Regions from separate parts of the Janthinobacterium sp. GW821-FHT03A03 genome, predicted to be linked through region 1. Evidence: predicted binding sites of a transcription regulator. Region 1 holds the regulator's gene; the other holds the start of a gene.

Region 1 (7,735 bases):
CCAGGCCGCCGGCGAGCCAGTGGACATGGCCCGCATGCAGCAGATGATGGCCAGCGCGCTGGCCCACGTCAAGGAAAACGCGGCCGCCGAGATGAGCGGCATGATGAATGAAATCCGCGCCATGCGCGGCATGATGGAAACCCAGCTGGCGGAAATCTCCTGGGGCTCGACGCAGCAGCGCGAGCCGCAAAAGGCCGTCGTGCTGCGCGAAATGCTGGCCGCCGGCTTTTCGGCCAGCCTGGCGCGCTACCTGATCGACAAGCTGCCGGCCGGCCTGGACGGCGCACAAAGCATGCGCTGGATCAAGACCGTTCTCAGCCGCAACCTGAATTCCGTCGCCAATGAAGACGCCATGCTGGAGCAGGGCGGCGTGTTCGCGCTGGTGGGCCCGACCGGCGTCGGCAAGACCACCAGCACGGCCAAGCTGGCGGCCCGCTGCGTGATGCGCCACGGTCCGGAAAAGCTGGCCCTGATCACCACGGACGCCTACCGTATCGGCGCGCATGAACAGCTGCGCATTTACGGCAAGATCCTCGGCGTGATGGTGCACTCGGTGAAGGACGAAGCGGACTTGCGCATCGCCCTGAAGGAACTCAAGAACAAGCACACGGTGCTGATCGATACGGTGGGCGTGAGCCAGCGCGACCAGATGGTGACGGAGCAGGTGGCCATGCTGTCGGGCGCGGGCGCGGACGTGAAACGTTTGCTGTGCCTCAATTCCACGGCGACGCAGGAAACCCTGAACGAAGTGGTGCGCGCCTACCAGGGCAGCGGCCTGGCCGGCTGCATCATGACCAAGCTCGATGAAGCGGCGTCGATCGGCAATGTGCTCGACGTGGTGATCCGCCAGAAACTCAATCTGTTCTACGTGTCGAACGGCCAGCGCGTGCCGGAAGACCTGCACCTGGCCGACCGCGGCTACCTGATCGACCGCGCCTTCAAGCTCAAGCGCGATACGGCGGCGACGCAGTTTTCCGACGCCGAACTGCCGCTGCTGATGGCGCAGGCGGCCGCCCGCAACAATGAAGCGCGCGGGGTGCGCCTTGGCTAACTTTGATTTCGATCAGGCCGAAGGCCTGCGCCGCATGCTGGCCGGACCGCAGCCGCGCGTGATGACTTTTCTCTCGGCCACGCCGCAGGACGACAAGGGCGCCATGCTGGTCAACCTGGGCGCCTCGCTGGCCTATGGCGGCAATGAAGTGCTGCTGGTCGACGCCAGCGGCAGCGGCGACGGCGTCGCCTCGCGCCTGGGCCTGGCGCATGGCGCCAGCCTGCTCGACGTGGCGCGCCAGCAGTGCGGCCTGAACCAGGTGATCCACCAGGTGCCGCAGGGCTTCGGCGTGGCGCACATGGGGGCGCGCAACCATCTGATGGACAGCGCCGACTATGCGGGCGAGGACGAGACGCGCCGCCTGGGCAAGACCTTCGAGGTGATGGCGCGTCAGAGCGGCATCGTGCTGGTCGACGGCGTCGTGGCCGAGCAGGGCGACTGCTTCCCCGTGCCGCTGATGGCCTCGTCCGATATCGTGGTGCAGGTGTCCAACAGCGCCACCTCGATCAAGGCGGCGTACTGCCTGATCAAGCGCCTGAACCAGGAACTGGGCCGGCGTCCCTTCGGCATTCTTGTTACCGGCGCTTCCGAATCCGAGGCAAAAGTGGTATACGATAATATGGCGCAGGCGGCAAGCCGCTACCTGGCCGTGAAACTGACGTCGATGGGTTCGGTGCCGGCCGATGAATACCTGCACCGCGCCGCGCGCCTGGGCCGCAGCGTGGTCGATGCGTTTCCGCTGGCCGGCGCGTCGGTGGCGTTCCGCGGACTGGCCGAGCGGCTGGTGCGTTCGGCGGCGCCCGTATTGGGAAGCACCTTGTACCAGACGGGGAGCGCACACCATTTCAGCGCCTGAATCCAACCGTAGCACCAGATAAGACGATAAAACAATAAGCAGCCTATGTACACGGTCAAAGGGAAATCGAACAAGGACTATTTGCTGACGGAGCACATTCCGCTGGTAAAGCGTCTGGCGCACCATATGAAGGCGAAGTTGCCGCCTTCGGTCGAGGTCGATGACCTGATCCAGGCCGGCATGATCGGCCTGCTCGACGCCATCAGCCGCTACGAGGAAACCCATGGCGCGCAGTTCGAGACGTATGCCGTGCTGCGCATCCGCGGCGCCATGCTCGACGAATTGCGCACCAGCGACTGGCTGCCGCGCAGCATGCGCCAGAACATGCGCAAGATCGAAGAGGCGATGAGCATCCTGCAGCAGCGCCTCGGCCACCCGCCGACGGAGTCGGAAGTGGCGAAACTGCTGAAAATGTCGCTGGCCGACTACCAGGAAATGCTGGGCGACGGCGGCGGCCACCAGCTGGTGTACTACGAAGATTTTCATGACCCGGACGGCAATGACAGCTTCCTCGACCGCCACTGCGTGGACGAGGACAGCGACCCCTTGCGTTCCCTGCTCGATACCGATTTCCGGCAGTCCGTGATCGACGCCATCGACGCGCTGCCGCCACGCGAGAAAATACTCATGGGCCTGTACTACGAAGAAGAGCTGAACCTGAAGGAGATCGGCGCGGTGATGGGGGTATCCGAATCGCGCGTCTCGCAGCTGCATACCCAGGCCGTCGCGCGCCTGCGCGCAACCTTGAGGGAGCAGGCGTGGACTGGTCCAGCGTAATCGGGCTGGCGCTGGCGCTGGCGGGCCTGCTGGTCGGCCAGGCACTGGAAGGCGGCAAGATGGCCTCCCTGCTGCAGCCGGCCGCCTTCGCCATCGTCATCATCGGCACCTTCGGCGCCGTGCTGCTGCAGACACGGCTGCGCACTTTCGTGCGCGGCCTGGAAATGCTGCGCTGGGTATTTTTGCCGCCCGCCGACACGCGCGCCGCGCTGGCGCGCGACATCGGGCAATGGAGCCTGACGGCGCGCCGCGACGGCCCGCTGGCGCTCGAGCGCCTGATGGAGAACACGGCCGACCGCTTCAACGCCAAGGGCTTGCGCATGATCGTCGACGGCATCGCGCCGGACAAGCTGCGCCAGCTGCTCGACGTGGAAATCTCCGCCTACGAGATGGCCGAGCGCCAGGCCGTCAAGGTGTGGGAATCGGCGGCCGGCTATTCGCCCACCATCGGCATCCTGGGCGCCGTGCTCGGTTTGATACACGTCATGGAAAACCTCACCGACCCCAGCAAACTGGGCAGCGGCATCGCCGTGGCCTTCGTCTCGACGATTTACGGCGTCGGCCTGGCCAATCTGCTGTTCCTGCCGGTGGCCAATAAACTCAAGGCCATCGTCTCGCGCCGGGTGGTGCAGTATGAAATCTCGGCCGCCGTGCTGTACGACATCGCCACGGGCGACCACACGCGCATCATCGAAGAGCGCGTCGCCAGCCTGCTGCACGAGCACTGATCATGATGCGGCGCGCGCGCAGGAAGTATGACGAGGAACCGGACAACCAGGACCGCTGGCTGATCTCGTACGCCGACTTCATCACCCTGCTGTTCGCCTTTTTCGTCGTCATGTATGCGATTTCGCAAGTCAACGAGGGTAAATACCGCGTCTTCCAGAACGCCATCGGCCAGGCCTTCAGCCTGGAAAAGGGCGCGCCGCCCATCATCATGGAGGCGCCGCAAGCCATTGCGCTGCCGAACCCCGCCCTCAAGCGGCGCACGGAAGCCATCCGCCGCGAGCGCGAACACATGACGCGCCTGGCGCAGGACCTCACATCCACGCTGGCGCCGCTGGTCAAGGAGGGCAAGGTGCGCGTGACGCAGACGAGCCGCGGCGTGAGCGTGGAAATCAATGCCAGCGTGCTGTTCGACCCGGGCGCGGCCGGCCTGACGCCGGAATCGGACCAGGCCCTGCGCGCCGTCGCCGTGCTGCTCAAGGACGACACGCACGACGTGCAGGTGGAAGGGCATACGGACGTCCAGCCGATCAGCAATTCGAATTTCGCCTCGAACTGGGAGTTGTCGGCCGCGCGCGCCAGCGCCGTGGTGCGCCTGTTCATCGCCAGCGGCGTACAGGCCACGCGCCTGACGGCCGTCGGCCACGCCGACAACATCCCCGTGGCGCCCAACGCCACGCCGGAAGGGCGCGCGCGCAACCGCCGGGTCGCCGTGACGATCCTGTCCGGCATTCCCGAGACGGTGACGGAAGTGCCGACGCCGCCGCCGGCCGCCGCGCCGGCCAACTGACGCCCGTCAGCTGCGGGCCGCCGCTTGGTACAATCGCGGCCTTTCCATTCTCTTCTTTCTCCATCATGAAAAGCAGTTCCCAGGGCGGCTTAGTGTATTCCACCGAAACGGGCCGCATGTGCCCCGCCTGCCGCCAGCCGCTGGCGCAGTGCGCGTGCAAGGCGCAGGCCAAGGCGGCGCCCGCGGGCGACGGCGTGGTGCGCGTGTCGCGCCAGACCAAGGGCCGCGGCGGCAAGAGCGTCACCGTGGTCAAGGGCCTGGCGCTGGACGCCATCGCCCTGGCCCTGCTGGGCAAGCAGCTGCGCACGCAGTGCGGCTCGGGCGGCACCGTCAAGGATGGCGTGATCGAGGTGCAGGGCGACCATGTGGACGCCATCGTGGCCGCGCTGGCCAGGCTGGGCCACCCGGCGAAAAAGGCCGGCGGCTGAGCGTGCGAAGGCGTGCGGGCCGCCGCCGCGCGCCTGTGGTAACGTGCGCTTCCCAACCACGCGCATCCTCACCATGAACGTCAAATTGACCAGCATCGCCATCGCCGCTGCCATCGCGGCAGTGCTGGCGCTCGCGTACTGGCCCGCGCCTGAAGGCGGCGCGCCGGAATCTGCCACCGCGGCCGCCGGCGCGCCGGCGGGACGCAGCCTGGAATCGTACCTGCATATCGACGCCAGCCCGGCCGCCGATGCCGCGCCTGTTCCCGTGACCCTGGCGCAGCAGCTTGCGCGCCTGGGCGCCAGCGGCAGGGCGGAAGACGCGTATGCGGCTTACAAGCTGCTCGATGATTGTATTTCTTTTGAGAAAGAAGGTCGGCTGCCGGGACTGGAATTCGAGCTGGGACGCGAAATGACGGCCGAAGAAAAGGCCGCCCAGCGGCAGCTGTGCGCGGGCCTGACGCAGCGCCAGCGCGAGGACCGCCTCGGCTACCTGGCCACCGCCGCGCAGGCGGGCGTGCCGGGCGCGGCCACCCTGTTCCTGTCGGAAGGCCCGTTCGGCGACCGCAGCGCGCTGCGCAACCGTCCCGACGACCCGCTGGTGCAGGCATGGAAGCGGCAGGCCATCGCCCAGCTGACGGCGCAGGCGGACGAAGCGGAACTCACCAGCGTGGCTACCCTGATGATGGCCTACCTGCGCGATGGCGAGGTGGTGCAGAAGGACGCGGCGCAAGCCTACGGCTACCTGCTGGCCCTGCGCATGGTGTACGACGACATCCTCGCGCCCGGCGTCACCAATCCGTATCAGGATGAATACTGGCACTGGCTGCAGGCTGAGCTGACGCCCGGGCAGCTGGCGGCCGCCACGGCGAAGGGGCAGGCGATCGCGGCGAAGTTCCGCCAGCATGCGGGGCGTGCCGCGCACGGCTGAGCGGCGCAGGGCGCCACTCGACGGCAGGGGATGTTGCTGTTAGGTAAAGAAGAAAATCAGCCGATGACGACGCGCCGGCTGGCCGTGTTCGTCGTCGGTTGGCCGCTGGGGCCGTAGAAATTGCCGCTCTGGGCAGTGGGGCGCATGGCGTTCAGGGCGCCCTGCGTGTGCAGCATGTGCTTGTTGACCAGCAGGCTGTTGAGCCGGTTCTGTTCCTTGGCCTCGCGCGTGGTGTCGAGCAGGGCTTTCCACAGGGGCGCCGCCTCGGCTTCATCGGCGCCGACCAGCCAGTCTTCCATGCCCGCTTCGGCGGCCGTGTAGCCCGCCGCCGCCAGCGCCTGGTGGCGTTGCGCCGCCAGCTTGTTCAATTGTCCCACCAGTGCCGTCTTGCGCGCCGTGAGCTCCGTGATCGCATCGATGTCAGCGGCAACCAGATGCCGCTGTTCTTCTTTCATCAATGCCAGCAATGTGGTCATGAGCTGTTGCTCGTCGCGCAGGCTGGAAAACGGAGTCACTGATTGCATGAGGAAACCTATCTATTTCGTGAGTGCAGCAAGTCCTTGACCGTGTCGAGGAGCCCGTCCGCCACTTTTTCAGAGTTGACCTGGAACTGGCCGTCGGCGATCGCCAGTTTGATGCGTTCGACTTTTTTCGTGTCGAACACGGCGCCGCTGCCGGCAGTTGCACTGGCCGCTAATGCCTGTCCTTGCGGCGACAGGCGTACATTGTCCGACGTCGTCGGCGTTGCTTGCGCTTTCTCGGCATTGCGGGCGCTCGAGGTATTCGCGGGCGCTACCGGCAGGCCGGGATTGCTTTTAATGGTGTTGTCGGTAATTTTCACAGCGTGATCCTCGTCTGGTCGAAGTCAAAAAACTCCGGGATATGACTTCTTATCGGCATCATATCCAGGAACTTTAGTGCGCCAGACCACAATATCGCTGTCCATCCGTGTTCAGAATGCTACTTCGACCATGCCTCCAGGGCGCGCCACGCCGCTGATCTGCTGGCCGCTCTGCGTGCGTACCTGCACCGTCTGCCCGTCGCCGGCGCTGCCGATGGCGCGTCCTTCTGATGCCACTTGGAAACCATTACCGCTGGAAACGACCCTGACCAGCTGGCCCTGCATGACCACCGGCTTGCGGCGCAGGGTGTCGAGGCGCATCGGCGTGCCCGGTGGCAAGGAAATATTCGTGCTGGCGCCCACCACTTGGGCCATGTCGGTGGCGATGCCTGCTGGCAATGCCGCCAGGTCGCCCTGCATGGTCACCAGCTGGCTGGCGTCGATGGCTTGTCCCTGCGCCAGCGGCACGGCGCTGGCCACGTAGTCGCCGACGACGGCGACATTCGCCTGCAGATAGATGGTCCAGCTGGCCGGGGCCGTGCAGCGCACGCCCACGGTGGTCTTGCCCCAGGCGCGGGCGCCGGGCGCCATGAACGCCTGCGGCGCGGGGCAGGCGGCCAGGTTCAGGCGCGGATCGACGGCGCCGACGGTGATCGTCACCTTGCCGGGCAAGCCATTGCTTTGTACTTGCAGAAATTGTTCCACGCTGTTGCGCAAGGCTTCCGGCGTCTGCCGGCCAGCGTTTTGCGCCTGCGCCAGAGGCGTCAGGGCGGCAAGGGCGAGGAGGAAAGCAAGCGGTGTCTTCATGGTGATAGGCCTCTGGAATACTGCCATGATAGTGCGCGCCGCCCCGTTTGAAGCGCCGATTAAGGGGGAAAAGTATGGTCTGATCCGGCGATGGCCTTGCCGGCGCCGGCCGTACTATGTTTCCTGTCATCACTATACCGCCATCCTTCCGCCATCTCGGGCGCCAGTGGCAGATCTTTCCGGAGCCTGACATGATAGGGAAACTCGACGATTACATGCGCTTCAACGAGACGGCGCTGAGCCTGCGCTCGACGCGCCAGGAATTGCTCGCCTCGAACATCGCCAATGCGGACACGCCCAACTACAAGGCGCGCGATGTCGATTTCGCCGCCGCCCTGAAGGGGGCGATGGCGCGCAAGGACGGCGTGCCGCCCGCCCTGAAGGGCACGGCGCCGCAGCATATGCCGGGCAAGGGCGTCGCCGCCGCCGTGGGTGGCAGCACGGGTGGCAAGGTCGAGACCCTGGCCGACGGCACGCCGCTGCTGTACCGCGCGCCGGCCCAGGGCGCCGTCGATGGCAATACGGTGGACA
Region 2 (7,735 bases), on a different contig from region 1:
GTCCAGCACAAGGCGCACCAGCAGCGCGCGCTGACGCCGGAAGAGGAAGCGGCGGGCTTTTCCCTGTTCTGCTGCGCCACAGCAAGCGGCGACCTCGTCATCGAGGCGCGCGAAGTGGCCGGCAGCAGCGACTACCCGATCAAGAAAATGCCGTCGCGCGTGACCACGATCGAAAAAGTCGCCCCCGATGTCGTCGTGCTGACCCTGCAGCTGCCCGCCAGCGAGCGCCTGAACTACCGCGCCGGACAGTATATCGAATTCATGCTGCGCGACAACAAACGCCGCAGCTACAGCATGGCCAGCGCGCCCGCCGATGGCGGCCCCGTGACGCTGCACATCCGCCACATCCCGGGCGGCCTGTTCACCGACCAGATATTTGGCACGCTGAAGGAGCGCGACATCCTGCGCTTCGAAGGCCCGATGGGCACCTTCTTCCTGCGCGAGGACAGCGACAAACCCATCGTGCTGCTGGCCTCGGGCACGGGCTTTGCCCCGCTCAAGGCCATCGTCGAGCACATGATAGCCGAACAGTCGGCGCGCCCGATCACCCTGTACTGGGGCGGCCGCCGCCCGCACGACCTGTACATGGATGCCCTGTGCCGCCAGTGGGCCGCCGACTTGCCCCAGTTCACCTATGTGCCCGTCGTCTCGGACGCCCTGCCGCAAGACGCGTGGAGCGGCCGCACGGGCTTCGTGCACCAGGCCGTCATGGCCGACCTGCCCGACCTGTCCGGCCACCAGGTGTATGCCTGCGGCGCGCCCGTGATGGTCGATTCGGCCAGGCACGACTTCGTGCAGCAATGCGGCTTGCCGGAAGACGAGTTCTACGCCGACGCCTTCACCACCGAAGCCGACCTGGCCAGGTAAGCATCTCCTTCCAGACAGCGGGGCGCTGCTGGCGCGGCATCCGCTGCGTTCGCCTCCCTGCCACCCCGCTGTCCCCTGGAAATGTCATGTCTCTCGCCTCCGCCGGCAACGGCTTCAGCATTCTCCGTCACCGCAACTTCGCCTGTTACCTGTCCGCCCGCGTGCTGGGCACCGTGGCCGTGCAGATGCAAAGCGTGGCCATCGGCTGGCAGGTGTACCAGATCACGGGCAGCCTGTTCGACCTGGGCCTGATCGGCCTGGCCCAGTTCGCCCCCTTCCTCGTGCTGATCCTGCCCGCCGGCCATGTGGCCGACCGCTACAACCGCCGCAACATCATCGCCTGGTGCCTGACGGCGCAGCTGGCCTGCGCGCTGGCCTTGCTGGCATTTACATTAAGTAATCTTTCCATCGTCTGGCCCGTGTTTGCCGTGCTGGTGCTGTTCGGCAGCGCGCGCGCCTTCATGATGCCGGCCACGCAAGCCGTGCTGGTCAACATGGTGCCCACGCAGCACTTCAGCCGCGCCCTCGCGCTCAGCTCGTCAAGCTCGCATGTGGCCATCATCCTGGGACCTACCCTGGGCGGCCTGCTGTATTACTTCGGCCCCAAGGCGGTGTATCTGATCTCGTCGGCGCTGCTGGTGCTGTCCGTGCTGCTGATGCGCGCCACCACGCCCGCGCCGCAAGTGGTGAAACGCGAACCCGTCAGCTGGCATGCCCTGCTCGAAGGCTTGCGCTTCGTCTGGTCCAAACCCATCGTGCTGGGCGCCATTTCGCTCGACCTGTTTGCCGTGCTGTTCGGCGGCGCCACGGCCCTGCTGCCGGCGCTGGCGCACGACGTGCTGCATATCGGCCCCGGCGGCCTGGGCCTGCTGCGCACGGCGCCGGGCGCCGGCGCGGCCCTGTGTTCGATCGCGCTGGCCTTCTTCCCCATCACGCGCCGGGTCGGCGCCTGGATGTTCGGCGGCGTGGCCGTCTTCGGCCTGGGCACCCTGGTGCTGGGCAGCACCAGCCATTTCGCGCTGGCGCTGGCGGCCCTGTTCCTGATGGGCGCCGGCGACATGGTCAGCGTCTACATCCGCCACCTGCTGGTGCAGTTCGAGACACCGGACGAGATTCGCGGCCGGGTCAGCGCCGTCAATGCCGTCTTCATCGGCGCCTCGAACGAGCTGGGCGAGTTCGAATCGGGCTTGACGGCCGGCTGGTTCGGCCTCGTGCGCGCCGTGCTCTTCGGCGGCGCCGCCACCCTGGCCGTGACGGGCATCTGGGCCGTGCTGTTCCCCGTGCTGTCGCGCATGGACCGCTTTCCCCATCACGAGAAGGAAGCGGCCTCCCGGACGGCCACCGCGGCTGGCCCATAAGGACTAAGATGCGCTATTGCCACTGACCAAGCCGCACCATGAAAATCACGCTTCCGTTTCACAGCTTCATCCGCAGCCGCCCCCACCTGAGCCTGGCCACGGCCATCGGCGTGGCGGCCGGCCTGCTGCTGCCCTCGTCCTGGCAACAGATGACGCGCTTGCTGACGGCGTGGAACGTCGCCGTCTGGTTTTACCTGGCCACCATGGCCTGGATGATGATGCGCGCCAACCACCACCGGGTCAGGCTGATGGCGGCGCGCCAGGATGAACGGGCCGCCACGGTGCTGTCGGCCCTGTCCGTGGCGTCGGTGATGAGCCTGGTGGCCATCGTCTCGCAACTGTCGGCCATGAAGGACATGGCGCCGGACGAGCGCGCGCTGCATTACGGCTTGACGATCCTCACCCTGGTCGGCTCCTGGTTCCTCGTCGGCACCCTGTTCTGCTTTCACTATGCCCACCTGTATTACCAGGCCGGCGCCGGCCAGCGCCCGCTGAAGTTTCCCGACGACGAGCAAAACCCCGATTACTGGGATTTCCTGTATTTCTCGTTCACCATCGCCGTGGCCGTGCAGACGTCGGACGTGTCCGTGCAGACGCGGCCGATGCGGCAAATCGTGCTGGGACAATCCGTGCTGAGCTTTTTCTTCAACCTGGTCGTGCTGGGCCTGTCGATCAATATCGCCGCCGGCCTGATCAATGGCTGACAGGCGGGCCGACGGCAAATAATTTCTTAGTGGAAACTTGACCTGCGTGTAGGGTTAAGCTCATCTTAATCGTGCGCCCCCTCTTGAAATACTGGAAACAGGAGTAAGATAAGTTCCATGCACAGAGGTCATGTGCATGAGGCAGCAACCAGGCCGCAGCACGCCTGAGATGGGTTTTTTTTGAATTGACAGGAGTAAGCATATGCAAATCAATATTCATACCGACAGCACCATCGCCAACACCGCTGGACTGAACGAACATGTGCAATCCGTACTGGAAGCCGCACTGAGCCGCTTCCGCGACAACCTGACCCGCATCGAAGTCCACATCAGCGATACGAACGGCCCGAAAGGCGGCGCCGACGATATCCGCTGCGTCATGGAAGCACGCGTTGCTGGCTATCAACCGATTGCCGTGACCGAACAGAACGCCACCGTGCATCAATCCGTTGCCGGCGCCACCGACAAACTGAAACGCGCCATCGATAGCGCCCTGGGCCGCCTGCAAGACAGCAAGCGCCATGCCACCGGCAAGAATGCCGTGATCGATACGGCCGAAGCGGAAGAAACCGCCGAGTAATTCCCACCCCGCAAGATTTCCAGAGACTGAGGCAGCCGTTCAAGGCTGCCTTTGCACATCCGGGCCAGGATATTCACCTTCCCTGCGCGACAACATCCATGGCAGAACAGCAAGTGTTCCTGCGCATTGAGGCGACAATGAAATAATTGTCGTATTTCCCACAGTAAGTGACATCAAGCAAGCCTTTGCCGTTACGGCCAAGGCTGCTTTAAGCTATCATGAAGATACCGGCCCTCTGCTCGCGCGCGCCGGCTTTTTGAAAGTGTGATTGTGGAACAGATCGGCAACTTCGGTGCTTCAGGCTGCAACATCGGCGATTTACAGCTATTTCGCGATGGGGCGGACGGCCAGACGGCCGCCATCCTGGCGCCCTGTCCCGTCATGCGCCTGGAAGCGGGCGAGGCCATCAGCGACACGCACGGCGCCAGGCTGTACATCGTCCTGCGCGGCTCGCTGGCCGTGGCCGCCGACACCCATACCGGCATGGACGACGGCACCGTCAGCAAGGTCTTGCCCGGCGAAAGCGTGGGCGAACAGTCGGTGCTCGATGAAGCGAGCAATCTGGCCGCCATTTCCGCCCTGGAAGAAACAGATCTGCTGGTGATCGACGCGGCCACCGTCTGGGAATTGATCGAGCAGTCGAACGGCCTGGCGCGCAACCTGCTGCGCTTGTTGTCGTTCCGCATACGCGCCGCCAACGCCCTGCTGCGCCGCCGGCAGAAACTGGGCGAATTCTACCGCCAGCTGTCGATGGTCGACAGCCTGACGGGCCTGTACAACCGCGCCTGGCTGACCGACTTGCTGCCGAATATGATCGTCACGGCCCACGGCAGCAGCGCGCCGCTGTCGCTGGTGATGATCGACCTCGACCACTTCAAGCGCTTCAACGATACGCACGGCCACCAGGCGGGCGACCAGGCCCTGCGCATCGCGGCGCAAGTGCTGGGCGCGGCCCTGCGTCCCACGGATTTTGCCGTGCGTTACGGCGGCGAGGAATTGATGGTAATCTTGCCAGACACCAATGAAAACGTGGCCCTGCGCGTGGCCGAGCGCCTGTGCGCGCGCATGCAGCAAGCCGTCATCTTCAACGACATGCGCAGCCCGCTGCCGCACATCACGGGTTCCTTCGGCGTGGCCAGCCTGGCGGCGGCGCAGGACGACGAGGCGCTGATCGCCACGGCCGATGCGGCGCTGTACCGGGCCAAGGCCGGCGGGCGCAACCGCGTAAGCACCTGAGATTCTCAGGCGCTCCGGCGCTTCAAATAATGATGGTCAGGCAGCCTTGCTGTCGGCCGGCTTGGCGCCATCCGGCTTGGCGGCGTCATCCTTCTTGCTGCTGTGCGCGGCAACGAAATCCGCATAACCCTTCTGCACCAGCGCATACGTCTTGTCGATATTGCCGGCGATATCGCCGTTCAGCACTTTCAAGCCGCCCAGGATGTCGCGCGCTTCCTTGAAGCCTTTTTCCATGCCGCCGCTGATGGTGTCCATGAACTTGGTCAGCGCCGTATCGTCGTCCATGCCGGGATTCTGCTTCTTGTAGGCGTCAAAGAATCCCGTCGACAGCGAGACGATGCGGCTCGCCGTCGCTTCGGCGCTGTTGTCCTGCGAGGCCGCGTTCTGGATGGCGTCCTCGCCGTACTGGCCCTTCAGCGCTTCATTGATGTTGGTGATGGCCGTCTTGTACAGCAGCGCCAGCGGCTCGTTTTCCGAACCGATGGACACATTCAGCGACGCCTGCATGATGGAAGCGTTCAATTGCAGCTTGCTGCGGTCATTCACGCTCATTTCAGCGTTGACGCCGTCTTTTTGCTGGACTTTATCGTCCTTGCCGGCAACGCCGGCACTGACGGAAGTCACGGAAGGGGTGGAATTGCCGCTGGCGGCGATGGGAATTGACACGATAGGTCTCCTTGAACGGGCAATATATGCCACCATGCGGGAAACGCGATGATGACCATCCTCTCGTGTAGTATCGGCAGGTTTTCAGAAAACTGAAGCGGCGGCTTGTTTTTAGCGGCCCGGATAAACAATTAAGCAACGACCATCAATGACTAACCAGACCTTTCTTTGGCACGACTACGAAACCTTTGGCGCCCAGCCGCGCCGCGACCGCCCGGCCCAGTTCGCCGCCATCCGCACGGATGCCGAACTCAACGAGATCGGCGAACCGATCATGTTGTATTGTCAGCCTGCCAATGATTTCCTGCCCGACCCGCAATCGTGCCTGATCACGGGCATCACGCCGCAGCAGTGTCTGCAGCTGGGCGTGCCCGAGCACCAGTTCGCCGCCACCATCGAAGCGGCCTTTTCGGAGCCGGGCACCATCGGCGTGGGCTACAACACCATCCGTTTCGACGATGAAGTCACGCGTTTCCTGTTCTGGCGCAACCTGATCGATCCGTATGCGCGCGAATGGAAAAACCATTGCGGCCGCTGGGACCTCCTCGACGTGGTGCGCATGACGCACGCGCTGCGCCCGGAAGGCATACATTGGCCCAAGCGCGACGACGGCCAGACCAGTTTCAAACTGGAACACTTGAGCAAGGCCAATGGCCTCGTCCACGAAGCGGCGCATGATGCCTTGTCCGACGTGCGCGCCACCATCGCCCTGGCCCGCCTGATCCGCGAAAAGCAGCCGAAACTGTTCGAATTCTGCCTGGCCCTGCACAAGAAGGACCGGGTCGCCAGCGAAATGGGCATGCACCTGGCCGCCGGCGAGCGCCAGCCCTTCTTGCACGTGTCGGGCATGTTCCCGGCCGAACGGGGCTGCCTGGGCGTCGTCTGGCCGCTGGCCACGCACCCGGGCAATAAAAACGAAATCCTCGTCTGGGATTGCGCCTACGACCCGCGTGAACTGTTCACGCTGGACGCCGACACCATCCGCACGCGTTTGTTCACGCGCAATGACGCCATGCCGGAAGGCATGACGCGCCTGCCCGTGAAAAGCGTGCATTTGAACAAGTCGCCCATGCTGGTCGGCAATTTAAAGACCCTGTCGCCGGCCATGGCCGCGCAATGGGGCATCGATGTGGAGGCGGCGCGCGCCAACGCGCACCTGGCGGCCGCGGCGCCGAACATGGACGCCATCTGGGCCGCAGTCTTCCAGCGTCCGGGCGCCAATGCGGCCCTGGACGTGGATGAGGATTTGTACAATGGTTTCGTCAGCAACGACGACCGCCGCCTGCTCGAATCGCTGCGCCGCGACACGCCGGCCAGGCTGGCCACGGCCCGCCCCTCGTTCGCCGACGAGCGCCTGCAGGAATTGCTGTTCCGCTACCGCGCCCGCAATTTCCCGCAAACCCTGAGCGAGGCGGAAAGCCTGCGCTGGGAACAGCACCGCGCCGCCCGATTATTCGACGGCGACGGCGGCGCCCGCACCATCGAAATGCTGTTTACGGAAATCGACGTGCTGTCGGAATCGGTCGATGAGCGGGGAGAGGAAATTCTGGGAGAGCTGTACGACTATGCGGAAATCGTCGCCCCGCAGCGCGACTAAATGCAAAATGCCGGGCTAGCCCGGCATTTTGCATGGATGAGACTTAAACAGCGCGATGTTGATTAATCGCATCGCGCGTGTCAATGGCCACGCGGCGGGCCGCGTCGGCCCAGTCTTCGCCGTCCTGCGGCGTGGCGTAGATGATGGCGCGCGAGGAGCTGATCATCATGCCCGTGCCGTTCGCCGTCTGGCCAGCGCCGACGGTGGCGGCAATATCTCCGCCCTGGGCACCGATGCCGGGCACCAGCAGCGGCATGTCGCCCACGATGGCGCGCACTTGCGCCAGTTCTTCAGGGAAAGTGGCGCCGACGACGAGCGCGCACTGGCCGTTCTTGTTCCATTTCTCGGCCACCAGGCGCGCCACGCGCTGGTACAGGGGCACGCCGTCCGTGTCGAGAAATTGCAGGTCCGAGCCGCCCGGGTTCGAGGTGCGGCACAGGATGATCACGCCGCGGTCCGTCCACGCCAGGTAGGGGTCGAGCGAATCCTCGCCCATGTAGGGGTTCACCGTGACGGCGTCGGCGCCGTAGCGCTCGAACGCCTCGCGCGCGTATTGCGTGGCCGTGGCGCCGATATCGCCCCGCTTCGCGTCGAGGATCAGGGGGATGTGCGGGTAGTTTTCGCGCACGTAGCGGCAGATGTCTTCCAGCTGCCGTTCCGCGCCCAGCGCGGCGAAATACGCGATCTGCGGCTTGAAGGCGCAGGCCAGGTCGGCCGTGGCGTCGAT

Evidence for each region. Region 1 encodes FliA, which starts transcription of late flagellar genes. Its sites were predicted from a motif close to CTAAAGTTTNNNNNNNNNNNGCCGNTA; they were not measured.
Region 2: a site for FliA is predicted at 5,483-5,509, ahead of AC07VI_RS09805 (DUF5610 domain-containing protein). Genes of this name have one in related genera too.

What each region holds. Positions count from the first base shown of each region.
Region 1 is NZ_JBWKUZ010000001.1:388,278-396,012, reverse strand. Features, by position in the region: gene flhF (flagellar biosynthesis GTPase FlhF) at 1-1,051, shown strand, start outside; gene AC07VI_RS01805 (MinD/ParA family ATP-binding protein) at 1,044-1,907, shown strand; gene AC07VI_RS01800 (RNA polymerase sigma factor FliA) at 1,953-2,684, shown strand; gene AC07VI_RS01795 (flagellar motor protein) at 2,666-3,412, shown strand; gene motD (flagellar motor protein MotD) at 3,418-4,200, shown strand; gene AC07VI_RS01785 (translation initiation factor Sui1) at 4,266-4,628, shown strand; gene AC07VI_RS01780 (hypothetical protein) at 4,702-5,556, shown strand; gene AC07VI_RS01775 (flagella synthesis protein FlgN) at 5,613-6,080, opposite strand; gene flgM (flagellar biosynthesis anti-sigma factor FlgM) at 6,089-6,397, opposite strand; gene flgA (flagellar basal body P-ring formation chaperone FlgA) at 6,509-7,204, opposite strand; gene flgB (flagellar basal body rod protein FlgB) at 7,396-7,735, shown strand, end outside.
Region 2 is NZ_JBWKUZ010000003.1:34,433-42,167, forward strand. Features, by position in the region: gene AC07VI_RS09780 (CDP-6-deoxy-delta-3,4-glucoseen reductase) at 1-867, shown strand, start outside; gene AC07VI_RS09785 (MFS transporter) at 954-2,225, shown strand; gene AC07VI_RS09790 (DUF1345 domain-containing protein) at 2,264-2,929, shown strand; gene AC07VI_RS09795 (HPF/RaiA family ribosome-associated protein) at 3,132-3,509, shown strand; gene AC07VI_RS09800 (GGDEF domain-containing protein) at 3,780-4,745, shown strand; gene AC07VI_RS09805 (DUF5610 domain-containing protein) at 4,782-5,411, opposite strand; gene sbcB (exodeoxyribonuclease I) at 5,560-7,008, shown strand; gene pyrF (orotidine-5'-phosphate decarboxylase) at 7,052-7,735, opposite strand, start outside.